Regions from separate parts of the Actinoplanes lobatus genome, predicted to be linked through region 4. Evidence: riboswitches for the same ligand, from Rfam matches in the RefSeq annotation. Region 4 holds a riboswitch; each other region holds the start of a gene.
The links. A riboswitch is a leader RNA that binds a small molecule or an ion and turns the genes downstream of it on or off. The one in region 4 is predicted to bind cyclic di-AMP.
Positions count from the first base shown of each region.

Region 1: linked by a shared signal. The riboswitch ahead of BJ964_RS25200 (C40 family peptidase) and the one ahead of BJ964_RS12670 (LysM peptidoglycan-binding domain-containing protein) in region 4 are both predicted to bind cyclic di-AMP.
Region 2: linked by a shared signal. The riboswitch ahead of BJ964_RS18215 (C40 family peptidase) and the one ahead of BJ964_RS12670 (LysM peptidoglycan-binding domain-containing protein) in region 4 are both predicted to bind cyclic di-AMP.
Region 3: linked by a shared signal. The riboswitch ahead of BJ964_RS41765 (LysM peptidoglycan-binding domain-containing protein) and the one ahead of BJ964_RS12670 (LysM peptidoglycan-binding domain-containing protein) in region 4 are both predicted to bind cyclic di-AMP.

Region 1 is NZ_JACHNC010000001.1:5,489,525-5,496,753, reverse strand. Features, by position in the region: gene BJ964_RS25210 (epoxide hydrolase family protein) at 1-377, opposite strand, end outside; gene BJ964_RS25205 (MarR family winged helix-turn-helix transcriptional regulator) at 461-883, shown strand; gene BJ964_RS25200 (C40 family peptidase) at 1,027-2,013, opposite strand; cyclic di-AMP (ydaO/yuaA leader) riboswitch at 2,031-2,166, opposite strand; gene BJ964_RS25195 (M56 family metallopeptidase) at 2,289-3,197, opposite strand; gene BJ964_RS25190 (BlaI/MecI/CopY family transcriptional regulator) at 3,194-3,550, opposite strand; gene BJ964_RS25185 (cytochrome ubiquinol oxidase subunit I) at 3,624-5,036, shown strand; gene cydB (cytochrome d ubiquinol oxidase subunit II) at 5,049-6,029, shown strand; gene BJ964_RS25175 (ATP-binding cassette domain-containing protein) at 6,539-7,229, shown strand, end outside.
Region 2 is NZ_JACHNC010000001.1:3,874,418-3,881,646, forward strand. Features, by position in the region: gene BJ964_RS18200 (TVP38/TMEM64 family protein) at 1-37, opposite strand, end outside; gene BJ964_RS18205 (type 1 glutamine amidotransferase) at 88-804, opposite strand; gene BJ964_RS18210 (Mur ligase family protein) at 794-2,014, opposite strand; cyclic di-AMP (ydaO/yuaA leader) riboswitch at 2,395-2,591, shown strand; gene BJ964_RS18215 (C40 family peptidase) at 2,599-3,411, shown strand; gene mraZ (division/cell wall cluster transcriptional repressor MraZ) at 3,795-4,226, shown strand; gene rsmH (16S rRNA (cytosine(1402)-N(4))-methyltransferase RsmH) at 4,457-5,551, shown strand; gene BJ964_RS18230 (hypothetical protein) at 5,548-6,198, shown strand; gene BJ964_RS18235 (peptidoglycan D,D-transpeptidase FtsI family protein) at 6,205-7,229, shown strand, end outside.
Region 3 is NZ_JACHNC010000001.1:9,155,070-9,162,298, reverse strand. Features, by position in the region: gene BJ964_RS41775 (gluzincin family metallopeptidase) at 1-1,266, shown strand, start outside; gene BJ964_RS41770 (GNAT family N-acetyltransferase) at 1,273-1,800, opposite strand; cyclic di-AMP (ydaO/yuaA leader) riboswitch at 2,037-2,210, shown strand; gene BJ964_RS41765 (LysM peptidoglycan-binding domain-containing protein) at 2,209-2,760, shown strand; gene BJ964_RS41760 (hypothetical protein) at 2,823-3,140, shown strand; gene BJ964_RS41755 (DUF6745 domain-containing protein) at 3,152-4,501, shown strand; gene BJ964_RS41750 (DUF4190 domain-containing protein) at 4,779-5,321, opposite strand; gene BJ964_RS41745 (STM4011 family radical SAM protein) at 5,583-6,470, opposite strand; gene BJ964_RS41740 (STM4012 family radical SAM protein) at 6,467-7,229, opposite strand, start outside.
Region 4 is NZ_JACHNC010000001.1:2,746,842-2,754,070, forward strand. Features, by position in the region: gene BJ964_RS12655 (GNAT family N-acetyltransferase) at 1-173, opposite strand, end outside; gene BJ964_RS12660 (class I SAM-dependent methyltransferase) at 294-971, shown strand; gene BJ964_RS12665 (saccharopine dehydrogenase family protein) at 873-2,099, opposite strand; cyclic di-AMP (ydaO/yuaA leader) riboswitch at 2,309-2,469, shown strand; gene BJ964_RS12670 (LysM peptidoglycan-binding domain-containing protein) at 2,469-3,032, shown strand; tRNA gene BJ964_RS12675 (tRNA-Arg) at 3,037-3,109, opposite strand; gene katG (catalase/peroxidase HPI) at 3,186-5,408, opposite strand; gene BJ964_RS12685 (ExeM/NucH family extracellular endonuclease) at 5,796-7,229, shown strand, end outside.

The DNA of each region.
Region 1 (7,229 bases), 2.7 Mb from region 4:
GAGAGCCCGAACCCGGGGATGGCCGGGACGACGACGTGGAAGTGCTCGCTGAGCGGGCCGATGACGTCGAGGAACTCGACGGTGGAGCCGGGCCAGCCGTGGGTGAGCACCAGAGGCAGGGCCCCGGGGTCGGCCGAACGGACGTGGAAGAGGTGGATCCGGTCGCCGCCGATCTCGACGACCTGCCGCGGGATGGCGTTGAGCTCGGCCTCGTGCGCCCGCCAGTCGAACCCGAGCCAGCGGTCGGCGAGTGCCCGGACCCGGTCGAGCCGGATGCCGTAGTCGCCGGGTGCGGCGTCGGGCCACCGGGTGCGGCCGAGCCGGGCGGTCAGATCGTCGAGTTCGGATTGCGGGACCCGGAGACTGGATTCGTTCATGTGGCTAACGTTAGACTGGCGAACGTTCAGAAGTCCAACGTTAGATTCATCAACGTTAGAGAGCCCAATGTTAAAATCGCTACGTGGAAGAGCTGCCAAGCTGGGTGCTGAGTCAGGTCTCGGCGCAGGGTCACCGGATCATCGTCGAGAGGTTCGGGGCGGTGGGGGCGCGGGGCTACCACTACCGGCTGCTGCACTCACTGGTCACCGACGGTCCGGCCAGTCAGGCGGCGCTCGGCCGCCGCACCGGGATCTATCTGAGCGATCTGGTCGGGGCGCTCAACGAGCTGGAGTCGGCGGGCTATGTGCAGCGGTCACCCGACCCGGCGGACCGGCGGCGCAACGTCGTCGGGCTCACCGAGCGAGGGCGGGAGCGGGCCGTGGAGTTGTCGGAGCGGGCGCACGCGGTCCAGGACGAGCTGCTGGCGCCCCTGTCCGGCCCCGAGCGCGAGCAGCTGACCGGGCTGCTGCAGCGACTGTGGGAGCACCATCGATCGGGTGGGTGACGGGCCGCTCACGCCCGGCGGGCGCGGCACGGCCGGGACGGACCGGAGAGCTCGCGGGTCGCCCACGGCGGTTCACGAAGGCGTACGGAATCAAAAGAAAGACCGCCGGCGCGAAACGACGGCGGTCTTTCCCGGAGGGTTTTCTAGCCCGGTCGGCGATAGCCGGCGATGGGCCCCCGATCGATGGTGGCCATCCGCACATGGTCTCCCGTGTGCGGAGCGTGCACCACCTGACCGCCACCGATGTAGATGGCGACGTGATGCACGTCGGAGTAGTAGAAGACGAGGTCACCCGGCTTCAACTCGCTCCGGCTCACCGCTGTGCCCGAGCCCCACTGGTCCTTCGTGTAGTGCTCGAGGTGCACACCGACCGCGGCCCACGCCTCCTTCGTCAGGCCCGAGCAGTCGTAACTGCCCGGCCCCTCGGAGCCGAAGACATAGGGCTTGCCGATCAGGTCGCACGCCTTCTGCGCGGCACGGCCACCCTTGTCGTTGGTGTACGTGACCGGGCACGGGCCGGTGCGCAGAGGGCCGTCGTCGATGTTCGCGTCGCCGTACGCCTGGATCCGGAGCTTCTGGAGCTTCGTGATCTCCTTCTCGATCGCCGTCTTCTTCGTCCCGAGATCCGTGTCGCGGGCGGAGATCTCGGACTCGAGCTGGTCGACCTTGGCCTTGTCGGCGGCGTACTTGTCGCGGAGCTTCGCGACGTTGGAGATCGAGGCCTCCTGGTTCTGGGCGAGCTGGTCGAGCAGCGTGAGCTTCTCCACCAGACCGTCCGGGTCACCACTCAGCAGAGCGTTGAGGTTTCCCGGCGGGCCCTGCATGTAGGCGTCGACCGCCAGACCTCGCACCTGCGCCATCGCGACATCCACCTGAAGCTGAAGCGGCGTCAGCGTCTTCGCCAGCTGCTTCTGCTGCTTCCGCAGCTTGGTCAGCTTCGTGTGGTTGGCGTTGTAATCCTCGATGACGGGCTCGAGTTTGTTCCACTCTTCGTCGATCTGACCCTCGACGGTGGACGGCGAGGGAGTGGCATGGGCCGCCACCGGACCCGTGATCACCAGGCCGGCCGCGGCGAGCGCGCAAACCAGGATGCGCAGCAGGCCGGCGCGACGCGCGCCATTGCGTTTCACGTTGTGTGCGTCGTCCTTTCTTCCCACTCAGCCGCCGACCGGGTTAGCTGACGGGTTCGGGCGGGAAGCATGCCCGGCCGGGCGTGGTGCCACGGCTTCACCCCACTGACCTGGGTCCCCGGTTCGCGTGTCGCGATTGGGCGGTGGTTCGCCAGATCGGCCGGATGGACGATGGGGGGCTGCCGAACCGGGGACCACCGTACTCGGATCATGCCGGCAAATGAAGGTCGCACAGCCCGCCGAACTGTACGAACAGTTGTCGATACGGAGGGTTACTAAAATGGCCAGGTATTCAGTGCACGCCCCAGCCACGGCACGACGACGATCACTGTGGGTAACACCAACAGGCCCGCGGCCGCTGCCGTCCCGGCCACCGCGAGGGCCGTCGAGCTACGGCCCGGACGATCCAGCCGCGCCAGGCGCCGCCGCCGCGATTCACCCTCCGGGTCGGCGGTCACCTCCTCCGCCAAGGGGACGGCGTCGGCGAGACGAGCCAGCGCGGCCCGCAGCGGCGCGTGCCCGGCGCGGCGCCTCGCGGCATCGTCGGCCACCATCTCCAACAACAGGTGTACGGCGTCCAGCGGCGCCTTCGACCGCAGCGGCCCGGGCACGGCCTGATAGAAGGCCGTGAACGACTCCATCACCAGTTCATGCTTGTGCCGCAGGTGGGCTCGCTCGTGGGCGAGGACGGCGTCGATCTGCTCCCGGTCGAGCACGTCGAGCACGCCGTCGCTGAGCACCACCCGCGGGTTCCGGCCCGGCACGCAGTAGGCCAGCGGCAGGGGCGCCTCCAGCACCCGCACCTCTCCCCCGCTCAGCCCGTCATGGCGTTCCACCCGATCAAGGAGGTCGACGAGCATGCGATGCCGGTCGCGCCGGGCACGGGCCCGGGAGGTCACCTTGACGAGCGAGACCACCAGCCGGGTCACGATGGTCGCGGCCACCGCCAGGGAGAACAGCAGCGCCGCGACGGTCTCCGGGTGCCGTGCGCCGGCCGCACGGACCACCTCCTCCGGGGCGGCGAGCACGACCCCGAGCGCACAGAGCACGGCGGTCAGGGTCAGCGCCTGCCAGAGCAGCACCGCGGCGACCGGGGCGCGGTCCGGCCAGCGGGCGTTCGCCAGCAGCCTCGGCACGGCAAGCGACAGTGTCAGCCCGAGGGCGCCGAGCAGGAGGGCGGTCACCGCTCGATGTTACGGGCGGCCTTCTCGATGGCCGCCTTCAGCGCTTCCGGTGGCAGCTGGCCGACGAAGTAGGCGAGCGCGGCATCCCGGTCCGGCGTGGCGCTCAGCGCGTCCAGCATCACACCGGCGGTCATCTCCTCGCGGGTCTGCGCCGGGGCGTAACGGTAGGCGCGATCCGCTCGCTGCTGAACGACCAGGCCCTTCTTGGCGAGCCGGTCGAGGACGGTCATCACCGTCGTGTACGCCAGGTCGCGGTCACGGCTGAGCCGGTCGTGCACCTGCCGGACGGTGAGCGGCTCGCGTGCGTCCCACAGTTTCGCCATGACCTCGCGCTCGAGGTCGTTCCTCGCCATGTGAGGCAGTCTACTGCACAGCGTCGTACTACGAGTCGTAGTATCTACTACGAATCGTCGTAGAGGGGTTGCCATGGACGTGCTCGACCTGACTCGATTGCAGTTCGCGGTCGTGACGATCTACCACTACCTGTTCGTGCCGGTGTCGATCTGCCTGTCCGCCACGGCGGCCGGATTCCACCTGGCCTGGCTGCGCACCGCCCGCGAGAAGTACCTGCACCTGACCAAGTTCACCGGGAAGCTGCTGATCGTCACGTTCGCGGTCGGCGTGGTCACCGGCCTGGTGCAGGAATTCCAGTTCGGGCTCGGCTGGAGCGCGTTCGCCCGGTTCTACGGCGACGTGTTCGGGCCGACGCTGGCCATCGAGGGGATGCTCGCGTTCTTCCTCGAGGCCACGTTCCTGGCGCTGTGGTATTTCGGGTGGGACCGGCTGCCCCGCCGCCTGCACGCCGCCACCATCGTGGTCGTCGCGGTCGGCACGCTGCTGTCGGCGTACATCATCCTGGCCGCCAACTCGTTCATGCAGAACCCGGTGGCGTACGAACTGGATCCGTCGACCGGGCGGGCCGTGCTCACCAGCTTCACCGAGCTGATGACCAACGAGGTGGTGCTCGCCGCGTTCCCGCACACGATGGGCGGCGCCGCGATGGCCGGCGGCGGGCTCCTCATGGCCATCGGCATCTGGCGCACCGTCGCCGACCCCGCCTTCCGCACGCTCGCCCGGGTCGGCGCCTGGACCATGCTGATCGGCGGTGCGGTCACCGCGATCAGCGGCGACCACCTGGGCAAGGTGATGACGGCCGTGCAGCCGATGAAGATGGCCGCCGCCGAGGCCCTCTACGAGACCGCGACCGCGGCGCCGTTCTCCGTCTTCGCGATCGGCGAGCTGGGCCACGACCGGCCGTTCTTCAGCATCGAGATCCCGGGCCTGCTGTCCTTCCTCGGCACCGGATCGTTCGGCGGGACCGTGCAGGGCATCGACGACCTGCAGACGGCGTACACCGCCCAGTACGGGCCGGGCAGTTACGTACCGATGATCCCGGTCGCGTTCTGGACCTTCCGCCTCATGATGGGCGCCGGGATCCTGGCGATGGCGGTCGCCGCCTACCACCTGTGGTCCACCTGGGAGACCACCCGGCGTGTCCCGCCGCTCCCCGCGTTCCTGCGGCCCGGCCAGGGCACGCCACGCTGGCTGCGCCGGTTCGTCCTGCTCGCCCCGGCGCTGCCGGCCGCCGCCAACACCTTCGGCTGGATCTTCACCGAGACCGCACGACAGCCCTGGCTCGCGTTCGGCATCTCGAAAGTGGAGGACGGCGTCTCCCCCGGCCTCACCAGCGCCGAGGTGATCGCCTCCCTGGCCGGATTCACCCTGATCTATGGCCTGCTCGCCATCGCCTGGTACCGCCTGATCGTCCACCTCTCCCGCCAGCCGCTCACCCCGGTCGCTTCCGAGCAGGAAGAGCCCGAGCCGGTTCCCGCCTACTAGGAGTCGTCTCCCATGATCACGTTCTGGTTCGCGGTCCTCGTCCTCACCTGGGTGCTCTACTTCGTCCTCGAGGGCTTCGACTTCGGCGTCGGCGTCCTCTCCCCGGTCCTCGGCCGCGAGGAGCACGAGCGCGGCGCGATCATCCGTACCGTCGGCCCGTTCTGGGACGGCAACGAGGTCTGGCTGGTCGCCGCGGTCGGCGTCACCTTCGCCGCCTTCCCCGCCTGGTACGCCGCGCTGATGTCCGCCCTCTACCTGCCGATGGTCGCCATCCTGCTGCTCCTCGCGGTTCGCGGAGTCGCTCTCGAGTTCCGCGGCAAACACGACTCGCCGTCGTGGCGCCGTCGCTGCGACCTGCTGCTCGCCGCGAGTTCCGGTGGCATCGTGCTGCTCTGGGGAGCGGTCCTCGGCGTACTGGTCGACGGCCTCGCCCTCGGCAGCGACGGCGAGGTCACCGGCACCGGGCTCAGCCGCAGCCTCGGTCCCCTGCTCAGCCCCGCCGCCGGTCTCGGCGCGCTCGCCGCGCTGCTCGCCGCCGTCCTGCTGGGCGCGACGTTCCTCGCGCTGCGCACCACCGGCCCGGTGCGCCGCCGGGCACGCGACGTGGCACGCCACACCGGCACGGCCGGCGCGGTCACCCTTCTGCTCATCGGCATCGGTACGGGCAATCGCCTCGCCCTGGCGGCGGCGGCCGTCGTGTTCATCGCCGGGCTGCAGGCGCGGCGCTCCCGGGAGGGCACCGCCTTCACGGCCGTCGCCCTGGCCGTCGCCGGCGCGGTCGCCGCGGTCTTCACCGCCCACGGATCGGTGGTGCTGCGCAGCACCCTCGACCCGGCCTGGTCCCTGACCCGTGCCTCGGCCGCCGCCGGCCCCGAGGCCCTCCGCCTGATCACCATCGCCGGGGTGCTCATCCTGCCCGGCGTCCTGGTCTATCAGGCCTGGTCGTACTGGGTCTTCCGGCGCCGTGTCGCCAGCGAGCGGGTCGCCTCGTGAACCCGGCCCACCCCGTCTCCCGGGCCACCGTCGACGAGCCGCCCTCCCCCGAACAGCTCTCGGCAAACGGCCCTCACCCCGCACCCAGAGGCGCCCCCACCTCCCCTTCTTCCACATCCTCACCCGCCGCACCCTCACCCGCCACGTCTGGCGATCTTGGACGATCGACCACCGCCACGGGCGGGAAAACACCCAAGATCGCGAAGCGGGAGGACCGCGAGCCAGCCACGGCGAATCTTGGACGATCCACCACCGCGACGGGTGGGAAAACACCCAAGATCGCGAAGCGGGAGGACCGCGAGCCAGCCACGGCGAATCTTGGACGATCCACCACCGCGACGGGTGGGAAAGCGCCCAAGATCCGGGAGCGGGAGGACCGCGAGCCAGCCACGGCGAATCTTGGACGATCCACCACCGCGACGGGTGGGGAGAGGCCCAAGGTTGCGAGGCGGACCGGACGACAGGAGTCGCGGCCGAGTGCGGCCGCGCGACAGGAGACGACGTCGGGACTGACGGGCGCGCGGGTCTCCCGCGGGCCGGTCGACCCACGGCTGCTCCGCCACGCACGGACCAGCCGAGCCGGGATCGCCCTGCTCACGCTCATCGGTATCGGCCAGGCCGCGGCAACGATCGCCATCGCGGTGGCCCTGTGCGGGATCGTGACCGGGCTCGTGACCGGCCGCTCCGTGACGGTCTTCCCCGAGCAACTGACCGGGACGACCGCGATCCTCCTGCTGGCCGCCGCGTTCACGGCACGCGGCGCACTGGCCTGGGCGGAACAGGTGGTCGCCCAGCGCACCGCCGCCACGGTCACCGACGAGCTGCGCCGCTCCCTCCTGGACCGGGTGATCCGTCGCGGCCCCGCCTGGGTCGCCGCCTACGGCTCCGGCCGGCTGACGACCGTACTGGGTACCGGCCTCGACGCCCTGCGCCCATGGTTCTCTGGTTACCTGCCCGCGCTCGTGCTGGGCGCCCTCCTGCCCCCGCTCGTCATCGTGATCATGGCCGCGGTGGATCCCGCCTCCGCGGTGATCGCCCTGCTCACAATGCCGTTGCTGCCGATCCTGGGTGCTCTGATCGGCTGGGCCACCAAGGCCCGCGCCGAACGGCGCTGGGCCGCGGACGCACGCTTGGCGGGTCACTTCCTCGACGTCGTGCGCGGCCTGCCGACCCTCAAGATGTACGGGCGCGCCGACCACC
Region 2 (7,229 bases), 1.1 Mb from region 4:
TTTCGGTTCCTCGCGGGTCGATCAGGTTGTCGGTCATGCAGGCCTACCGCCCCAACTGTCGTCGTTTCAGGACTCGGTGGTGCCGGTCTATACCGCCGGGCTCGCCGCGGCGAGCCGTTCGTTCCGGAGGCGCTCGCTCCAGGTGTCGTCGAGGGGGGTGAGCCTATCCGCGCCGGTGGACCAGCGAAGGAGCAGATCGGCTATCGCCGGGTTGCGGGCCAGCGCCGGGCCGTGCGAATACGTCCCCAGGATCTTGCCCGCCCAGGCGCCCTCGGTCTGGCCGTCGTTGCCGATGCCGCCGGTCACCCGGGCGAGTGGTGCGGCGTGCGCGCCCAGATGGGTACGCCCGCCGTGGTTCTCGAATCCGGTCAGTGGAGGCAGGCCGAGCCGCGGGTCGATGTCACCGCGCAACTCGCCGACCGCCCGGGTCTCGCCCCGGTCGGAGGTGATGTCGAGCAGTCCCAGCCCGGCGCACTTGGCCCCCTTGGCATAGAACGAGTGACCGAGGAGCTGGTAACCCGCGCAGATGGAGAGGATCGCGGCGCCCTGGTTGACCGCCTGGTGCAGGCCTCCGTCGGCGAGCAGGTGCTGAGCCGCCAGGGCCTGGGGGCCGTCCTCGCCGCCGCCGATCAGGTAGATGTCGGCGCTGTTCGGCACCCGCTGGTCGGACCGGACCTCGTAGGTCTCCACCGGGATGCCACGGTCGGCGGCCCGGCGGGCCAGGATGAGCAGGTTGCCCCGGTCGCCGTACGTCGACAGCAGATCCGGGTAGATCCACACGATCCGCAGGGACTCAGTTGACACGGTCCAACTCCGCTCGGATGTCCTGGAACGCCGTGTAGTTGGCGATCACCTCGAGGCGGCCGGGCGGAACGGACCGCAGCGCCTCGTCGAAACTGTTTACGTGCCGGAAGGGCACGTGGTTCACCTGGAGGCGGACCGCCAGGTCGAACGCCCGGTCACCGGTGATCAGCACCGGCCGGTCGCGCAGCGGCGAGAAGTCGACGTCGTAGAGCCACGACGTGTCCAGGCCGTCGGGGTCGCGGGCGTTGATGGAGAGCAGTGTCGGCGCCTGGTCGGCCATGTCGAAGGCCTCCAACCAGCTTGCCGGGTTCTTCGCCAGCAACAAGCGGATGTTGCGACCGTCACGGTCGACCTGGGCGTACCGCCCGGCGATCGACGCCACCCGGGAGAGCCGGGGGAGCGCCTCGATCGGGCGGACCCCGAACTCGCCGGCCACGGCCAGCGCGGTGGCGGCGTTACCGATGTTCACCCGGCCGGGCAGCTGGAGCTTCACCAGATGCCAGTCGCCGCGGGGGTCGATCACGCCCTCGTCCTCGACCACCCACTGCGGGCGCGGGCGGCGCAGCGGGCAGCCGGTGCACCACCAGTCGCCGCCGGACCGCTCGATCGGGTGGCCGCTCTCCGGGCAGACGAACGAGTCGTCGTGCCAGCGCTGGCCGGCGCTGAACCAGGTGGTCTGCGGGCTGCTGCTGGCCGCCCACACCACCATCGGGTCGTCGGCGTTGGCGACCACCCGGATGTCGGGGTGACCGGCCAGCGTGGTCTTCCACAGCTGCGCCATCATGGCCACCTCCTTCGCCCGGTCGAGCTGGTCGCGGGAGAGGTTGAGCAGGGCCACCACCTTGGGCCGGGTCTGGTCGATGACCTGGGGCAGGTAGTGCTCGTCCACCTCCAGCACGGCGAACGGGGTGTGCCCCTCCTTCGCCAGCGCCGAGGTGTGGCCGGTCGGCATGTTGGCGCCGAACGAGTTGGTGGCGACCCGGCCGAGCACACCGACGGCGGCCGCGGTGAGCCGGGTCGTGGTGGTCTTGCCGTTGGTGCCGGAGACCAGCGCGACGGCGCGGCCCGAGGCGAGGTGGGCGAGGAGATCGGGGTCGATCTTCAGACCGATCCAGCCACCGATCACCGAGCCGTCGCCGCGACCGGCGGCCCTGGAGAGCGCGGCCGCGGTCTTCGACACGGAGGTCGCGACCTTGGCGATGAGAGGCATTCCGTCCGTCACGCCAGCGAGGGTACCGGACGCGAAGGTTACGTCGAGTTGCCAGACGGTCAAGATCACCGACCACTTCGGCTTTTGCGAGGTCCGGACGATTCGGACGTGCTCCCAACTGGGTGACGGACTTTTTCTGTGTCCTGATTCACCCGTAACCGTCGACCAAGCGTCACTGTTCCAACACCCTGTGTGGCGGCATTTGTCTCGCGGAGATAACAAATTGGACAGCGACAAATGTGCCAAACACGGAGAGTGATCAATGCGCCGCTGACGATCATGGCCGAATTCGGGTAGCAAGGACTCGCCGGCGGCACACCGCCCGCCGGCCGCACCGGACCGGTTCACGCCGAGCCCTGCCCCGGACCGGACGGTGCGACACCGCAGTTGGCCAGACCAAAACAAGGCAATCGGGGGCAGGGACGGGGGACCCATATCCGGTCTCTCCCGCGACGCCCGGCTTCCACGGGTGACGCATCCGGGAGCGACCTTGGGGTGAAGCCGCACCCACCCGCGGCCGGGCATGCCTTCCCGCCCGAACCCGACAGCTAACCTCGCAGGCGTGCCGGAGGGATTTCTCTACCGTGCACGAACTCAGTTCGCGCCGGCGTCGTCGCACGTCCGTCGGCACCGGTACCGTCGCACTGTCCCTGGGGCTCTGCCTCTGCGCCGGCCAGTTGGTCGCCGCATCGCCGGCGGCGGCCGTGACCGCCACCGTCGCCCCGGTCACCGCGAGTGCGGCAGCCGCGAAGATCACGCCCCAGATCGCCACGAAGGCCAGCACCCGCAGCCTGGCGTGGGGCTCCACCCTCAAGGTCACCGCCAAGGTGATCGACCCGGCCACCGGCCAGGTCGCCAAGGGCACGGTCCGTCTCCAGGGCTGGAGCAACGGCGCCTGGCGTACCTGGGACACCGACACCGTCAAGGGCGGCGCGGTCACGCTGACCGCGAAGCCGACGAAGACGGTGTGGGTCCGGACCCTGTTCACCGGGACCGGGTACAACCAGCAGGCCACCAACAAGATGAAGGTCACGGTCCGCGCCAGTGGCGCCAAGGTCCTGGCCGAGGCCAAGAAGCACAAGGGCGCGCTGTACCTGTTCGGTGCGGCCGGCCCGAAGCGCTTCGACTGCTCGGGCTTCACGAAGTACGTCTACAAGAAGGCGGCCGGCAAGAGCCTGCCGCACAAGGCGAACTCGCAGCAGAAGTACGGCAAGTCCGTCTCCAGGAGCAACAAGAAGGTCGGCGACCTGATCATCTTCCGCAACGGGTCGTACGGCTACCACGCCGGGATCTACGCCGGGAACGGCTACGTCTACGACTCGCCGCACAGCGGGGCCCGGGTCGGCAAGCACAAGATCTGGAACAACAACTATGTGGTGCGGCGCCTCGTCGCGTAGGACCCGTAGTAAGTAAGGAACAGCGCTGTGGGGTGTGACCCGGTCCGGGTCACACCCCACGGGCGTCTCCACTTTCCTCCACGCACCCGCCCCCGAGGCCTCCGGGGCGGGTGTTTTCGTACCCGGAGCGCCCGATGTCGGAAACCGGACGGGGTTGATCATGCGCTTGGCCCTCCACTCCGCTCCACCGCCTGTGAACAGGGCTTTCGTCCGCGAAAACGGCTCGCGAGCGATCGCTTTCGGGTTGCAGGTGGAGGGAAGTGGAGTAGAGTGGGGCGCAGTGGCAGGGGCGGAGGAGCGCAGCCGGACCTGCCGGCCCGAGTTGACAGGCGGTCCACTCCCTCCGTGAAGGAGCGGGCGCCACGGCAAAGGGGTGGGGGCCGATGTTCCTCGGCACGCACACTCCGCGCCTCGACGAGAAGGGCCGGCTGATCCTCCCGGCGAAGTTCCGTGATGAGCTGGCGGGAGGTGTCGTGATCACGAAGGGGCAGGAACGCTGTCTTTACGTGTTCCCGATGCCGGAGTTCCAGAGCATCGCCGGTCAGCTCCGTGCGGCGCCGGTGACGAACAAGGCGGCCCGTGCGTACAGCCGGGTGTTCTTCGCCAGTGCGCATGACGAGGTGCCCGACAAGCAAGGCAGAGTCACGATTCCTGCCCATTTGCGGGAGTATGCCAGTCTTGGTCGCGATCTGGTGGTGATCGGCGCGAGCACCCGGGTCGAGATCTGGGACAAGCAGTCCTGGGATGACTACCTCTCGGCGAACGAGGAAGAGTTCGCCGGCATCGAGGAGGGGGTGCTGCCCGGCGGACTGTAGGGCGTGGCACTCGGTGGGCCGCCGCGACGGCCCGGATCGCCACTGCCGCCGTACTGCGAGATCTCCAGCCGCTCCCGCTCCTGGCGCCTCTTCCCCGGCGCCAGGCGTGCGTCCGGAGCCGGTTCGCCGGCGTGGGACAGAGCGGATGGGGATCTGGCGGTACGGAAGGTGGGCCGGGCCGGAACGGCAGTAACTGAACAACCGGGTGAGACGCGGACGGGTAAGGCAACTTGGGGGGCGACATGGGGGAGCCGCGGGGCACACACGTGCCGGTGCTGCTCGAGCGCTGCATCGAACTGCTCGCTCCCGCTCTGGAGTTGCCGGGCGCCGTCCACGTCGATTTCACGCTGGGTCTGGGCGGGCACGCCGAAGCGGTTCTGGAGCGGTTTCCGGACGTGGTCCTGGTCGGGCTCGACCGGGACACCGAGGCGCTGGCGCACGCACGGCACCGCCTCATCCGGTTCGGCGACCGTGCACGCCTGGTGCACGCCGTCTACGACGAGCTGCCCCGGGTTCTCGCGGAGCTGGAGATCCCGGCGATCCACAGCGGACTGTTCGATCTCGGGGTGTCCTCGTTGCAGCTGGACGAGGCGGACCGCGGGTTCGCGTACGCGCAGGACGCCCCACTGGACATGCGGATGGACCAGTCCCGCGGGGCGACCGCCGAGGAGATCGTCAACGAGTACACGCCGGGTGAGCTGGTGCGCATCCTGCGGCAGTACGGCGAGGAGAAGTTCGCGCCGCGGATCGTCTCGTCGATCGTGCGGGAGCGGGCGAAGGGCCGGATCACGTCGACCGCCCGTCTGGCCGAGCTGGTGAAGGACTCCATCCCGGCCGCCGCGCGGCGAACGGGTGGAAATCCGGCAAAAAGGACTTTTCAGGCACTACGCATTGAGGTGAACGGCGAGCTGGAAGTGCTCGAGCGAGCGGTTCCTGCTGCTTTGGACGTGTTGGCGCCCAAGGGGCGTCTTGTGGTGATGAGTTATCAATCGTTGGAGGACAGGATCGTCAAGCGCGCTCTCACCGCGAGGTCGCGCAGCACCGGGCCGGTCGACCTTCCGGTCGAACTGCCCGGGACCGGTCCCAGTCTGCGGCTGCTGACCCGTGGGTCCGAGCCGCCCAGCGAGGCGGAGGTGGCGGAGAACCCGAGGGCGGCCTCGGTGAAGCTGCGCGCCGTGGAACGGATCGACGAGCAGGAGCAGAGCCAGAAGCACAACCAGGCAGCCGGGGCGGTCCGCGAACGGCCCCGGATGTCTACAACTCGCGGGGGACGAGGGCGGTTACGCCCGGGGGCGAACGAGGAAGAGGGGGAGGGACGAGCATGAGCGAGCGATCCGAAGCGCCGCGGCCGGGGGGCCGATCGGCGCAGCCGCGCGACAACGCCGGGGTGAGCCGCGATGCCGAGACCGGGCGTAACGGTGTGCGGGGGGCACGCCGGTCGTCCGGGAGTTCCGACACGCGCCGGTCAGGGATCCGGGGCCGGAGCGCGGACAAGCCGGCCGCGTCGGTCGACGGGGCCACCGCGCTGAACATCGAGGTGACCGGCGACGCGCCGCCGATCACCGGCCGCGCCCGGCTGTGGGTCGCGCCGCCACTGCCGATCCGCGCGCCGCGGGCCACGTTCGCGGCGGCCATGATCGCCGTGGTCCTCGTCGGCGTGGTCGGCATCCTGCTGATCAACACCAAGACCGTGGAGCGGTCCTTCCGGCTCGACGCGCTCCGCAAGGAGAAGGTGGCGCTCGACAAGCGGCAGCAGGAACTGGACCGGCAGCTGGTCGAGAAGTCCGGTCCGGGCAACCTGGCCGCGGCGGCCCGCCGGCTCGGTCTGGTGCCGGCCGAGGCGCCCGCGGTGATCTGGCTGCCGGAGGGCACCATCGTCCGGACGCCGGTGCCGGGCAAGGGCGACCGGTCGGTGACCGCCTCGGACGACCTGAACCGGGCGGGCACGCCGTCCGCGGGTGCCGGGGAGTAGGCCGGCATGACGCCGAGAAACGAGGACGAGGAACCGCGCCGGGGCAAGCAGCCCCGGCGCGGTTCGTCACGTGACCTGCCGGGCGACGAGCAGCCCGACGACCCCCGGGAGGGCCGGCGCGGCTTCTCCAGCATCGGGGAGGCGCGGGCGTACACCCCGCGCGGCCGGACCGTGGCCGAGCGGGGGCGCCTGCCACGTACCGGGGGCCGCAACGCCGACCCGTTCCGGCCGGCGCTCCAGGTGCTCGACGGGGGCGAGAGCGGCCAGCGGACCCGTGGGCGCGGCCGCCCGGCCGAGCAGCCGCCCAGTCCTCGGGAGAGCAAGGCCGACAAGCCCCGGGAGAGCAAGGCGGGCAAGCCCCGGGAGAGCAAGGCGGACAAGCCCCGGGCCGCGGACAAACCGCGGGAACGCCAACCGGAGCGGCGGGAACGCGAGTCGTCCACCCGTACCAGGAATGCCCGTACCGGAAAAGGCGGAGCCGGACCACGACGGACCGTGCCCAACCGGCCGAAGCCGGTCCCGGCGGAGCCGCCGAAGCTCGCCAGCAGCACCCGCCGGCTGCGGCTCGGCACCGTGCTCGCGCTGTCGTTGTTCGTCACCATCGGGGTCCGTCTCGTGGTGCTCCAGGTGGCGACCTCCCCGGAGGAGGCGGAGAGCCTGCTCAAACTGCGGGAGAACCGGCTCAGCACGGTGGCGCTGCCGGCGCCGCGCGGCAGCATCCTGGACCGGGACCGCCACGTGCTCGCGCACAGCGTGGAGGCGCGCTACGTCTACGTCGACCCGGAGAACGAGGACCTGCGCAAGGACGTGGCCGGCACCGCGGCCAAGCTGGCCCCGCTGCTCGGCATCCGGCAGTCCGAGCTGCTCGAGGACATGCGGCGCAAGCAGGTGCTCGGCAAGTGGCTGAAGTTCCGCTACCTCGCCCGTGGCGTGCCGGTCGCGGTGGCCGACGAGATCGAGGAGCTGGGCCTGCCCGGCATCTACACGCACTCCGACGAGCGGCGTGACGTGCCCGGCCGGGACCTCGCGGC
Region 3 (7,229 bases), 6.4 Mb from region 4:
CCGCTCTTCGCGGAGCCCGAGCTGGTGGTCGTCTCGGTCGAGCCGGCCGCCATGCGGCCCGGACCGGGTGACGACCGGATGTTCGTGATCGACGCGATCGGCAAACTGCCCTACAACAACTTCTTCCGGCCCCCGTTCCGCGGCACCAAGCGGGACCCGATCCAGCCGAGCGAGGACGGTCATTTCGATCATCTCGACCCGGCCACCCGGGAATTCTCGGCGGCCACCATGTACGCGACCGTTCGCCGGGTCCTCGACATCTGGCAGGACTACTTCGGGCGCACCATTCACTGGCATTTCGAGTCCGATTTCGATCGACTGGAACTGATTCCGTTGATCGAGTGGAACAATGCGCAGTCCGGGTACGGGTTCCTCGAATTCGGCTTCGGCCGGACGCCGAACGGGACGATCGACCACACCCGGCCGTACTGTGAGAACTTCGACGTGCTCGCCCACGAACTGGGGCACAGCATCATCTTCGCCGAGGTCGGGGCGCCGGCCAGCAAACAGGACGACGGCATCGACTACGGCGGCATGCACGAGTCGGCCGGTGACCTGGTGGCGATCGTGTCGTCGCTGCACTTCCACTCGGTCGTCGACCATCTGCTCGAGTCGACGCGGGGCAATCTGCTCACCATCAACGGCCTGGACCGGGTGGGGGAGCTGTCCGACAGCCGGGAGATCCGGGTCGCGTTCAACGCCATGCGGATGTCCGACGTGGGCGAGGAGCCGCACGACCGGTCGCTGCCGCTCACCGGGGCGATCTTCGACACCATGGTCGAGATCTTCCAGCGCGACCTGGTCGCCAAGAAGCTGATCAGCGACGACCTGCGGATCCGGTCGACGAACCTGCCCGGCACCGCGCAGGACCTCGACGAGATCCAGGCCGAGTTCACGGCCGCCTACACCGGTAACGAGGAGGCCTTCAAGGAGTCGCTGCTGCAGGCCCGCGACTACCTGGGCCGGCTGCTCGCGGCCACCTGGAGCACCATCTCGCCCGACTTCATGACCTACCACGGCATCCTGCGGGCCATCCTGGCCGCCGACCGGGAGATCAGCGGCGGCGAGAACGCGCAGACCATCCGGGAGTGCTTCGCCTGGCGGGAGATCGCCCCGGTCCCGACCTCGATGCTGCTGCGGCCGCACACGCTGGCGTCGTGCGGCTTCCAGGCCAACGACAGCGGTTCCGCCGCGGCGTCGTCCCGTGACCGTCTGCTCCCGGACCCGCGCCCCAACGGCTCCGCGACCACCGCCGCCCATCTCTGACGATTCCTACCTCCGGGGCGGGGCACCCGCCCCGGAGCGCGTCTCCCCGCGGTACTCGCGGATGACGTCGTCGCCGTCGCGGGCGGTCTCGGCGAAACCGGCCTTGGCGGCGACCGCGGCCGACGCCACGTTGGCCGGGTCGTGCCGGATCGCCACCCGCTCGATACCGGGCAGGGTGAGGGCGACCCGGGTGATCACCCGCACGGCCGCCGTCATGTGGCCACGGCCGGCATACGGCGTACGCATCCAGTAGCCGATCTCCAGGACGTCCGGCCCCATCCGCGTCATCAGGCCGATCGTGCCGATCAGCTCACCGACCGCCGTGAAGATCGCGTAGTTGAACTGGGTGCCGTCGAAGTTGCGCCCGATGAAATCGCGGGCCTGGTCGACGCCGTAGTCGTCGGTCGCGAACGGCAGCCACGGGCGCAGTTCGGGCAATGACTCCTGGACGGCGGCCGCGAGTTCGGCGGCCCACTCCGGTTCCCAGCGCTTGAGGACCAGGTCACCGGCGTTGATCATCTCGGGTGGTTCCATGACCGGACATTCTGCCCGGAGCGGGCGCCGGCTCGATGCGCAGGCCGGGGACCAGGTCCTGATGAGGCACGAAAAGCCGCTCTAAACAGGAATAACCCCTGTGCCGGGTATTTCTGGGCGAAATGAAGATCAAATCGGGCGAATACTGAGAAGAACGTCACTATCCCCGGCGTGAGGCTTGGTATTCATCCATCGACCGTGGATACCGTCGGGCCGTCCCGCGTACGGCGGGCACTGTGGACGGACCGCCGAATCCTGCCGCCGCCCACGGACACGAATCGACGGCAGGAGCGGGGGACCCACTTTTTCCGGCGCGCCGGGCGCGCCTCGGGGTGAAGCCGTGCGTGAAACGGCCGGGCCACTCTGCCCGAACCCGACAGCTCACCTCGCAGGCGTGGAGGATCATCCATGTCTCGGATCGGTAGACGAACGCGCCTTGCCCTCGGTCTGGTGACCGCCGGGGTGACCGGAGCCGGCGTCCTGCTCGGCCCGGCGGCCCCGGCTCAGGCCGCGGCCCGCCAGGTCAACTGGGATGTCATCGCCAAGTGCGAGTCCGGCGGACGGTGGCACATCAACACCGGGAACGGGTACTACGGCGGCCTGCAGTTCAGCCGCAGCACGTGGAAGGCCAACGGCGGCGCCAAGTACGCGCCGACCGCCGACAGGGCCAGCAAGGCCGAGCAGATCGCGATCGCCGAGAAGCTCCACAAGAAGCGCGGGCTCAGCCCATGGCCGGTCTGCGGAAAGAAGCCCGGCGTCTACAAGAAGACGTCCAGCGCGAAGAAGCCCGCCGCGAAGAAGCCGAGCGGCAAGACCTATGTGGTCCGCTCCGGCGACACACTCGCCTCGATCGCGCGCAAATTCAAGATCAAAGGCGGTTGGCGTACGCTCTACGCACTCAACAAGGACCGCATCTCCAGCCCCGGCCTGATCTTCGTGGGGCAGCGGATCCGCCTCTGAAAAGTGTCGTACCCCCTCGGTAGCGTCCCGTGCGACAGAGAAAATGCTGCCGGGGAGGCCGGATGTTCCGTCAGGGCGATGTGCTGATCATTCCGGTGCCGCAGGCCGATGTCCCGGCCTGCGCACCGGTCCCACGCGATCGGCGAGGGCGGATGGTGCTGGCCCGCGGTGAGGCCACCGGCCACGCGCACGTGGTCGGTGGCCCGGGCCTGGTGCTACTCGCCGACCTCGACGATCCGGAGCGGATGTTCCTCGAGGTCCCGGCGCACGGCCGGGTCACCCACGAGGAGCACGGCCCGATCCCGCTGCCCGCCGGGCACTACCGGGTGGTGCGCCAGCGGGAGTACATTCCTGGCGCCTTCCGGCCGGTCGCGGACTGAGGGGGCGGGCTGTGCGACTGACACACACGCAGGAGTCGATGGCCGCGGCGATCGAGGACCAGTGGCTGGCCGCGGCGATGGAGACGGGCCCTGCCGACCGTGCCGCCGCGGAGGAGGGCGTCCGGGAGGCATACCGTCTCGCCAGCGCCGAGCCACCCGAGCGGATCTACTGGTTCGGCTCACCCCGCGCGGCCGCAGCCGCCGCGGCCTTGCTCTCCGGGCCGGTCGACCCGATCCCGGAGGCTCCTGGCACGACATCACCGCCCCCAGCCGTCGCCCCTTCCGGCGCGGCGGCGCCGCAGGCGGGTGCCGGGCCGGGCTCGAGTGCGGTGCCGCCAGCGGGAGCCGAGCTGGGCCTGGGTGCGGCTTCGCTGGCGGGCGCTGGGCCGGGCCTGGGTGCTGATTCGGAGGCGGTGCGGCCGCCGGTGGGTGCCGGGCCGGGCCAGGAGATTCCGGAGTGGTTCGCCGAGGCTCAGGCCGAGTTGCGCCGCCAAGGGTGGACGCCGGGGGCGCGCGCGGGCCGGTCGATGCGCGGCCTGGTGCGCACAGCGCCGTGGGCGGCCGCCCGGAAGGCCGCTCTCGTCGCGCTCGGCGCCGACGGCTGGGCCCAGCTGAGCGCCGCGGCCGGGCGCCGGTCCTGGCCCCTGGTGATGGACATGGTCGCGGGGCGGTTGCGGTCCCGGCTGAGTGAGGACCTGGCCGCCGAACTACCCGCCGCCGGGCCGGCGGTGCTCGACGCCGTCTACGGGCAGCACGACGGGGCGTGGCTGAGCACGTTCGAGGCGGCGGCCCGGGTGTGCCCCGAGGCAGACCTGATGACGAACCTTGCCGGCCTCGCCCGGGTGGCCCGGCACAGTGGCTGGTGGTGGGCGTTCGAACGGGTTGCGGTGCTCTCCGAGCGTCCCGTCACCCTGGCCCGCGACAACGTCGGGCGGCTGCACCGCGGCGAGGGCCCGGCCATGGAGTTCACCGACGGATACGGACTGTGGGCCTGGCGCGGCATGCCGATCCCCTCCGACCTGGCGGCCGAACTGCCGTCCCTGACCGTCGACCGGGTCCGCCGGGAGACGAACGCGGAGATCCGCCGCGTGATGCTGGAGCACTTCGGCTACGAGCGCTACCTGAGCGAGGCCGGCGCCACGCAAATCAACTCCGACGAGACGGGCACACTGTGGCTGCTCCACCTGCCCGGCGACGAGCCACTGGTGATGGTCGAGGTGATCAACTCGACTCCGGAGCCGGACGGCACGAGCCGCGTCTACTGGCTGCGGGTCCCACCCCAGACCCGCTCGGCTCGCGAGGGCGTGGCATGGACGTTCGGCCTGACCGAGCAGGAGTACCAACCCTTGATCCAGACCTGACCCCACGGCCACAGTGTTCCGCCGCGGCCCGGCCGCCTGACGGCTTACCCACCGAGGGCATCAGGGTCTATCTGTTGCGGCGTGGCCTATACGGCTGCGTGGCTCCGCCGGGCGATGATGGCAGTGCGGGCATGACTCACTTCGGATAGATCACCGTGGCGTAGGAACCTTGATGATCTTCTGAAACGGTCATGCCCGTCTCGTTGCCGCCACCAGCGGCGGTTCTGCACCTGACCGGCTGAACCGGACATTACCGTGACTTTGCCGGGGCCCTACGTCACAAGGTCGTCGACGCCGCGGCGCCCACGATCATCATCACGAAAAAGAAGGCAGCCGGAACAAGGCAGACGTAGCCGAGAACAAGGCCTGTAATAGCCATTCCCCGGCCCGCCTTGGCCTCGTTTTGGGTGTCCTTCAAGCCCATATGCCCAAGAACGACCGCCGCAATAGCCGGCAACCCGAGGATCAAGGCCCCGCCAAGGATTGAGATAATGCCAAGGACCATGGCAGCAACCGAGCTGCTGGAGGTCGGTCGGACCATCTGAACAGGTACGGCAGCATAGGCAACGGGCACGGGCTGCTGGTACGGCGGAGGATAGGTCACAATGGGCTCCCGAGTCGATGAGATTCTGTGCCCACCCAGTTCGGTTACCTCGTCGTCATCTTGAATCCTTTGCGGCTTTGTGATGAGCGAGCAACTGAGCTGCACCACTCCCGTGCCGGTCACCGGAGCCGGGGCGCCGGTGGTTCTGAGAGCCAACGATTCCCAGTACTCCAGCAGGAGATCCGTTCTACGGTTCTGTGCGGGCTTGGCGGGCATTGTGGCTGGTTATCGCGGTGGCTTGATGCCGGCGCCGGAAGATCGACCAGGCGATGACGTCGGCGATGCGGCGGGTCGGTTCGATGACTATGGCGCGGAAGGGATGGCCGGGATCGGTAGCCGTTGGCCTGTGCGGACGGGATGGCGGTGCACCGGGACGGGTCGCACCTGGCAGGATGTTGCTGGTCAGGGGCCGTTTTGGCGGTGGATGCGAAATCTTGGCGGTTTTCGCTCATTGGCTACCGTTGGTGGCCAGACCGCTTATGCGGAACCGCCCCACCTCCGGTGGAGGCGATCAATGGGCCACACCGCGGGGATGCGTTCGAGGAGGCCTTCGGTGTAGACGTCGCGCAGGCGCAGCGGCTTGAGGTGTACGTAGCCGATGTGGCAGTCGCACAGGGCGTTGGTGCACGCGCGCGGTCGGAGGGCCGCGCGCCACGTGCCGTCGTACAGGTTGCCGATCGGTTCCTGGATGAAGTGGCATCGGCGGACGGTGCCGTCGCCCAGCACCGAGATGGCGGTCTCGCCGGCGTGGCACGGCAGGCCGAGTGACGCGTGCGGGCGGACGCTGTCGCCGAAGCGGGGATCCAGCGCGGTCCAGCGCCGCTCCTCCTCGGTGGTGTAGACGTGGCCGTCGGCCGCGTTCACCCACAGGTAGACCGTGGCCGGCAGCGCCGAGCGCAGCGCGACCGCCTCGCCGTGGTGGTCGGGGAGCCCGACGACGCCGACCGAGTAGCGGATGCCGAGCAGGTCGAGTTCCCGGCAGCGGGCCAGGAACCGTTCCCGGGTCGCCTCGCCCGGGTGGTAGGTGGTCCACAGCGCGGCGACCCGGGGGTTCGCCGCGGCCAGCCAGCCGGTGCGGGCGGCCAGGTTCGTCTGGATCGCGACCCGGGCGACGTGCGGCAGGTGGGAGAGACGCACGATCGCGTCCCGGTACCAGGACCGGGTGAGCCCCTCGCCCCACGGCGTGAACAGCACCGACAGACGCCGGTCGGTGGTCGCCTCCACCCAGCCGGTGAACCGTTCCAGGGCCGCCCGGTCGGCGCGCAACACCTCCGGCGGGTCGACGCGCTTGGCGAACGGGCAGTACGGGCAGTCGTAGTTGCAACTCGCGAGCGGCCCACGGTAGAGCACATAGAGGTCGGTCATCGTGGAACGTAGGTTCCCATCGCTTCGCGGACACCGGCCGACACCAGCCACGGTCCGATGGCGTCGGACCAGGCCAAACCTTCGTCGGTGAGCCGAGTGCGGGCCGGGTTCAGCCAGCCCCGGTCCACCAGGCCGTCCAGCTGTGGGAAGTCGCCGGTGTGGGCCGTGCCGAACCGGGACAGGTAGGCGGCGGCGTCCACCCCCTCGGCCCGCAGCAGCGACTTGAGCAGCCAGCGGCGCCGTTGTTCGACGGCGTCCAGACGGAAGCCGATCTCGGCGTACCGGAAATCGGTTTGTGGTCTTGAAAGGTAGTCGTCGATGACCGCGCGGACCTCGGAGACGGCGACCGCGTAGTCGAACGAGTAGTGCAGGTCCGTCGTGTAGGAACGCGCCCCGCAGCCCAGCCCGATCGTGCCGTCGTCCTGGCAGCAGTAGTCGGGGCCGTCCGGGACGGGCGCGCCGGCGAGGCGGAACTGGCGCATGGAGTGCCGCACGTAGCCGGCGTCGGTCAGCACGCCGACCGCCTGCCGGTACAACTGTTGGCGCTGGCGGTCCCAGTCGGCGCGGGCGTGGGCGCGCCGGCCCAGTCCGGTCAGCGGGCGCACGTAGAGCGGGTACAGGTACAGCTCCTCGGGCCGCCAGCGCAGCGCCTCGTCGAGTGAGTGCTGCCAGGTGGCCGTGGTCTGCCCGTCGATGCCGTAGATCAGGTCGATGTTGAGCACCGGGATCCGCGCCTCCCGGATCGCGGTGAGCGCCGTC
Region 4 (7,229 bases):
AGGTACGCGAGCCCGGACTCCACATCGAACGGTGACGGCATCAGCGTCCAGCGGGCGATGTCCGGTTCGTCCAGCAGGGCGACCAGGTCGTCGAGGTCCTCAGGGCGCCATTCGCGCAGCACGACACCGCTACCCGCCAGCCTGAGCGGGTATGGCAACGGGCTGACGGTCACCCCTGAATCGTGCCGTTAAGAACACCTTTGCGGCTAGTGGCGATCGAAAGGAGGCCCCTGAACAGTTCCTTACCGTCCACCGGTCGGATCACGGATACCGCTCTTGAGGAGGATGGGTGCATGCGCGACGACGACCACTGGGCCCGCTACAACTCCCATCAGGGTGACCGTCCGGTCCGTGAGCAGTGTGCCCGGGCCATGTCGCTGGCCGGGCCGGGCGCCGGCCGGACCGCCGCCGACCTCGGCTGCGGCGCCGGAGTGGAGACCTCGGCGTTGCTCGGCGCCGGCTGGCGGGTGGTCGCGGTCGACGGCGAGCCGGGCACCCATGCGCGCCTGTCCCGCGCCGCCGGGGACCGGCAGGCGATGCTGACGGTACGGACGACGCGCTTCCAGGACCTGCCGGAGCTACCGCCCACCGACCTGATCTACGCCGGGTACTCGCTGCCGTTCCAGGCCCGTACCTCGTTCGATCGGTTGTGGACGGTGCTCCGCGCCTCGCTGCGCCCCGGCGGCCGGATCGCCGTCGACCTCTTCGGCGACCACGACTCGTGGGCCGGCGACCCGGACATGAGGTTCCTCACCGAGGTCGAGGCGCGGGGCCTCTTCGACGGTCTGGTGATCGAGCACTGGCACGAGCGGGACGAGCCGGGCATGGCGTTCAGCGGGCCGAAGCACTGGCACGTCTTCGAGGTGATCGCCCTACAGCCGCTCGGCGGTGATCTCCAGACCGGCGGTGCGGAGGCGGTCGACCAGCGCGTCACCGATCCCGGTCGCGGGGGTGAGCACGCCGCCGGGTGACTCCGGAAGACGGTCCCGGTCGAGGGCCAGTGCCAGGGCGGATTCGCCGAGCATCACGGCGGTCGCCGCGTACCCCGGATCGCCTGTGGCCTTGACCCGCGCGTGATAGCGCGCCCCCGACGAGGTCGTGGTGAAGATGTCCAAGGTGAAGTGACCGTTGCGCCGCGCGGCCTCGTTCGGCCCGGTGCCCGGCGCCGGCAGGATCCGGTCCAGCAGGAACCGGGCCGGCGGCAGCGCGAAGCCGATCACCAGGCCGTTCAGCGCGGCCTTGAGGATCAGCGCGGCGGCCGGGCCGTTCACCCGCATCGCCTCGCGGTAGCGGAAGCGGCGGCCGTACGCCCAGCCGCGCAGTGCGTTGCTGCGCCGGACCACCCGGGTGTTGTAGGACGCCATCACGAACGGCGCGAGGTGACCGCGCACGCTCGTGTCCACGTCGGAGCCCGGCAGCGTCACCATGTCCGGCTGGCGCCCGAGATCGGGTTCCGCCTCCCGGTCCGGGCTCAGCGAGTACGGGCTCGCGCCCACCCGGCGCAGACGGCGGTCCTTCTTCATGACGTCGACCTGGTGCCGCATCGAGTCGATGGTGCCGCCGCTGAATCCGCCGCGCGCCCGGGTCACGACGAGCGTGGTGTCGGTCAGTTCCCCGGCATCGTCCGCCTGCACCGCCGCATGCAGGACGTGCACGCCGATGTCGGACGGGATCGAATCGAAGCCGCAGGAGTGCACGATCCGTGCGCCGGTGCGCTGCGCGGTCGCATGGTTCTCGTCGATGCTGTCCCGGGCGAACAGCACCTCACCGGTGAGGTCCACGTAGTCGGTGCCGGTGACGGCGCACGCGCGGGCGAGTGGGCGGCCGTATTTCGCGTACGGGCCGACGGTCGTCAGCACCACACGGGCGCGCTCGGCCATCGTGGTCAGCGCCGGTTCGTCGTCGGCGTCGGCGACCAGGATCGGCCAGTCGACGCCGAGTTCACCGGCGACCTTCTCGAGCTTCGCGCGCGAGCGTCCGGCCAGCGCGATCCGGGTGCCGGCCGGCGCGTGTTCGGCCAGGTGGCGCGCGGTCAGCACGCCGACGAAACCGGTTGCGCCGTAGACGATGACGTCCAGTTCGCGTTGTGGATCGTTCATGGCCGCAGATTGTGCACCCTCCGTGCAGATCGCGCGAGCCGCCCAGGCCTTCCCGCGGGCGGCGCGCCGAGATCATCCCGTTATACATACAAAGAAGATCAAAGTTGCTAATTTGTGACTTGACAACTCCGCCGCCGCTGCTCGGCCATGCCCGCCGGGTGCGGCGGATACGCAGCCCGCCATGCGGGCACCGTGGCCGGAACGCCGAGTCCTGCCACCGGCCACGGTCCAGACGAAATCAACGGCAAGGAGCGGGGGACCCAAGAGTTCCTCGGCGCTGACGCGCCTCGGGGTGAAGCCGCCGCACCGGCGGCCGGGCACCTCTGCCCGAACCCGACAGCTGACCTCGTAGGCGTGGAGGACAAGCTCATGGTTCAGACCAGGAAACAGTTCCAGCGGGCAGTCGGGCTCGTCGCCGCGAGCCTGGCCGGCGGCATGGCTCTAGCCGGGCCGGCCGCCCCCGCACAGGCCTCGATCAACTGGGAGGCCATCGCCAACTGCGAGTCCGGCGGCAACTGGCGCATCAACACCGGAAACGGGTACTACGGCGGTCTGCAGTTCAGTCGCAGCACCTGGCGCGCCTACGGCGGTGGCCGGTACGCGAGCACCGCGAACCGGGCCAGTAAATCCGAGCAGATCCGTGTCGCCGAGCGGGTGCTCCGCGGCCAGGGGATCAGGGCCTGGCCGCACTGCGGGCCCCGGCACGGCTTCCGGCCGGCCGCGTCCCGGAAGACCCGGGTCGTCCGGTCCTTCGCTCTCCGTTCCTCGACCACCGGCACCGGCGGCACCTACGTGGTACGCCGCGGCGACACGCTGACTCAGATCGCGGCCCGGAACGACGTCCCGGGCGGCTGGCGGGCCCTCTACCGGGCCAACGCGGGGGTCCTGGACAGCCCGCACCGGCTGGTCGTGGGGCAGCGCTTGAAGGTCTGAAAAGTGGGCCCGGCGCGATTTGAACGCGCGACCTACCGCTTAGGAGGCGGTTGCTCTATCCACTGAGCTACGAGCCCGACGCCCTGAGGGTACCAGCAGACGGGGCCCGGGTCGGCGCGGCCGACCCGGGCCCCGGAGGGACTGCTACCGGCCTCAGGCCAGGTCGAACCGGTCCAGGTTCATGACCTTGATCCACGCCTCGACGAAGTCGGTGACCAGCTTCTCCTTGGCGTCGTCGCTGCCGTAGACCTCGGCCTGCGCGCGCAGGATCGAGTTCGAGCCGAAGATCAGGTCAGCCCGGGTGGCGGTCCACCTGACCTCGCCGGTCCGGCGGTCGCGACCCTCGAAGGTCTCGCCCTCGGAGTCGGTGGCCGACCAGGTGAGGCCGAAGTCGAGCAGGTTGGCGAAGAAGTCGTTGGTCAGCACGCCCGGCGTCGCGGTGAAGACACCGTGCTGCGAGCCACCGGCGTTCGCGCCGAGCACCCGCAGGCCGCCGACCAGCACGGTCAGCTCCGGCGCGGTCAGCGTGAGCAGCTGCGCCTTGTCGACCAGCAGCGCCTCGGTGGGGCGGCGGTGGCCCTTCGCGAGGTAGTTGCGGAAACCGTCGTGGGTCGGCTCCAGAACCGCGAACGACTCGGCGTCGGTCTGCTCCTCGGTCGCGTCGGTACGGCCCGGGGTGAACGGCACCTCGATGTCGAAACCGCCGTCCTTGGCGGCCTTCTCCACGGCGGCCGTGCCGGCCAGCACGATCAGGTCGGCCAGCGAGATCTTCGTGGCGCCACCGGCCGCGTTGAACTCGGCCCGGATGCCCTCGAGCACGCCCAGCACCTTGCTGAGCTGCGCCGGGTCGTTGGCCTCCCACTGGTTCTGCGGGGCCAGGCGGATCCGGGCGCCGTTCGCGCCACCGCGCTTGTCGGTGCCACGGAACGTCGACGCCGACGCCCACGCGGTCGCGACCAGCTCGGAGACCGACAGGCTGGAGGCGAGGACCGCGGCCTTCAGCGAGGCGACCTCCGCCGCGCCGACCAGCTCGTGGTCTACGGCCGGCAGCGGGTCCTGCCAGATCAGCGGCTCGGACGGGACCTCCGCGCCGAGGTAGCGGGAGATCGGGCCCATGTCACGGTGGGTCAGCTTGAACCAGGCCTTGGCGAAGGCCCGGCCGAACTCCTCCGGGTCGTCGTGGAACCGCTTCGAGATCGGGCCGTAGACCGGGTCGAACCGCAGCGCCAGGTCCGAGGTCAGCATCCGCGGCTCCTGCCGCTTCGCCGGGTCGAACGCGTGCGGCACCAGGTCGGAGCCGGCGCCGTTCTTCGGGCGCCACTGGTGCGCGCCGGCCGGCGACTGGGTGAGCTCCCACTCGTACGCGAAGAGGATGTGGAAGAACTCGTTGTCCCAGCGGGTCGGGTGGTAGGTCCAGGTGACCTCCAGACCACTGGTGATCGCGTCGGCGCCCACGCCGGTGCCGTAGCTGCTCTTCCAGCCCGTGCCCTGCGCCTCGATCGGGGCGGCCTCCGGCTCCGGGCCGACGTGTTCGGCCGGGCCGGCGCCGTGGGTCTTGCCGAAGGTGTGACCGCCGGCGATGAGCGCCACGGTCTCCTCGTCGTTCATGCCCATCCGGCCGAACGTGTCGCGGATGTCGCGGGCCGAGGCCAGCGGGTCCGGGTTGCCGTTCGGGCCCTCCGGGTTGACGTAGATCAGGCCCATCTGGACGGCGCCGAGCGGCTTGGCCAGATCACGGTCGCCGCTGTAGCGGTTGTCGCCCAGCCAGGTGTCCTCGGAACCCCAGTTGATGTCCTCGGGCTCCCAGACGTCCGCGCGGCCGCCGCCGAAGCCGAAGGTCTCGAAGCCCATGTTCTCCAGGGCCACGTTGCCGGCCAGGATCATCAGGTCGGCCCACGAGATGTTCTTGCCGTACTTCTTCTTGACCGGCCAGAGCAGCAGGCGGGCCTTGTCCAGGTTGCCGTTGTCCGGCCAGCTGTTCAGCGGGGCGAAGCGCTGCTCGCCGCCGCCCGCGCCGCCGCGGCCGTCGAAGGTCCGGTAGGTGCCGGCGCTGTGCCAGGCCATCCGGATCATGAGCGGGCCGTAGTGACCGAAGTCGGCCGGCCACCAGTCCTGCGACTCGGTCATGATCGCGGCGATGTCCGCCTTCAGAGCCGCCAGGTCGAGGCTCTTGAACGCCGCGGCGTAGTCGAAGTCACCACCCAGCGGGTTGTGCGCCGGCGGGTTGTGGTGCAGGGCGCTCAGGTCGAGCTGGTTGGGCCACCAGTCGCGGTTCGTCCGGCCGCCGTGGGAGCCGGAGCCGCCGTGCGCGACCGGGCAGCCTCCCTGGGCGGCCTTGCTCTCGAGTCGTTCCTGGGCGGCGAGTTCGTCTGCCACGAAATCCTCCGGGTAGCGAGCGGTGAGTCGCGACGAGTCTGCCCTGCTTTTCTGGAACGAGTCAAGAAAAGGACGGGGCGTTCCATCTCTCGCGGTGAAGTTCTCAGGTGACTCAAAGTAGTTTTGCGAACCCGCATGGTGACGTAGTGCACGTTCATTTTGCTGACACGTGACAATGGACCTACATTTTCGCGACCGTACAAAAGCGAACAATGAACGGTTCGAAAATCCTCCTCCAGGTCCACCTTGCAATGCCCTACCGTTACCTTCCTGAGAATCTTTCGTCACCAGCGGTACCTACGCTGCGGCGGATCAACTTCCTTCGGAGGGTCAACCTCGATGCGTTCCTACATACGCAGCGTGGGTGACGCCGGATGGTCTTTCCCAGTGCCGAGAACCCCTGCGGGGTTCCGTGCGCTGGGCGCTGCCGTCCTGGCGACCACGCTCGGTCTCAGCCTTACCGGCCCTGTCTCCGCCGCAACGGACGCGCCGTTCATCAGCGAGATCCACTACGACAACGCGGGCGCCGACAGCGGTGAGGCCGTTGAGATCGAAGCCCCGGTCGGATTCGACCTGAGTGGCTGGAAGCTCTACCTCTACAACGGCAACGACGGCGCCACCTACTCGCCGACGACCACGCTCAGTGGAGTCGTCCCGGCCTCCGGTGTGCAGAGCATCGCCATCGCCGGCCTCCAGAACGGCGCCCCGGACGGCCTCGCGCTGGTCAAGCCGGACGGCACGGTCGCCGAGTTCCTCAGCTACGAGGGCGTCCTCACCGCCACCAACGGTCCGGCCGCCGGCCAGACCAGCGTCGACATCGGAGTGTCCGAGCCGGGCACCGAGCCGGCCGGGCAGTCGCTGCAGAAGATCGACGGCGTCTGGAAGGCGTCGGCCGTCAGCACCTTCGGCACCCGCAACACGGCCACCCCCGAGGAGCCGGAAGAGCCGGAGGAGCCCGGGACCGGCTGTGCCGTCCCGGTCACCCACACGATCGCCGAGGTGCAGGGCACCGGCGCCGCCACCGGCCTGGCCGGCTCGACCGTCACCGTCGAGGGCGTCGTCACGGCCGACCACCGGACCGGCGGCTACAACGGCGTCTACGTGCAGACGGCCGGCAGCGGCGGGGACCGTCCGGTCGCCGCGGGCACCGCGTCCGACGGCATCTTCGTCTACCTGACCTCGAACACCGCGAACCACCCGTCGGTGGCCATCGGCGACCAGGTCCGGGTCACCGGCACGGTGAGCGAGTACAACGGGCTCACCCAGATCACCATCGCCGCGAAGGCCGACGTGCAGGTCTGCGCCACCGGCGCGACCCTGCCCACCCCGGTTCCGCTGGCCCTGCCGCTGGACGACGCGGCCCGCGAGTCCGCCGAGGGCATGCTGGTCGCCCCGGTCGGCACCTACTCGGTCTCGGACGTCTACAACACCAATCGGTACGGCGAGATCGTCCTCGCCGCCGGTGGCGCCCCGGCCCGGATCCCGACCGACGTGGCCCGGCCCGGCAGCGACGCCGCGGCCCAGCAGAAGGCCGCCAACAAGGCCGGCCGCGTGCTGCTCGACGACGGCCGGACCACCAACCTGTCCACGGCCGGCGTGGCCCCGCCGTACTTCTCGGTCACCGAGCCGCTGCGGGTCGGCGACACCGTGGAGAAGTTCGGCGCGAGCGTGCTGAGCTACGGCTTCAGCGAGTGGCGTTTCCAGCCGGCCACCCCGGTCGACGCGAGCACCCCGGCGGTCTCCCGTACCTCGTTCAAGGCCACCAACCCGCGGACCGCCGGTCCGGCGAACGTCGGCGGTGACATCAGGGTCGCCAGCTTC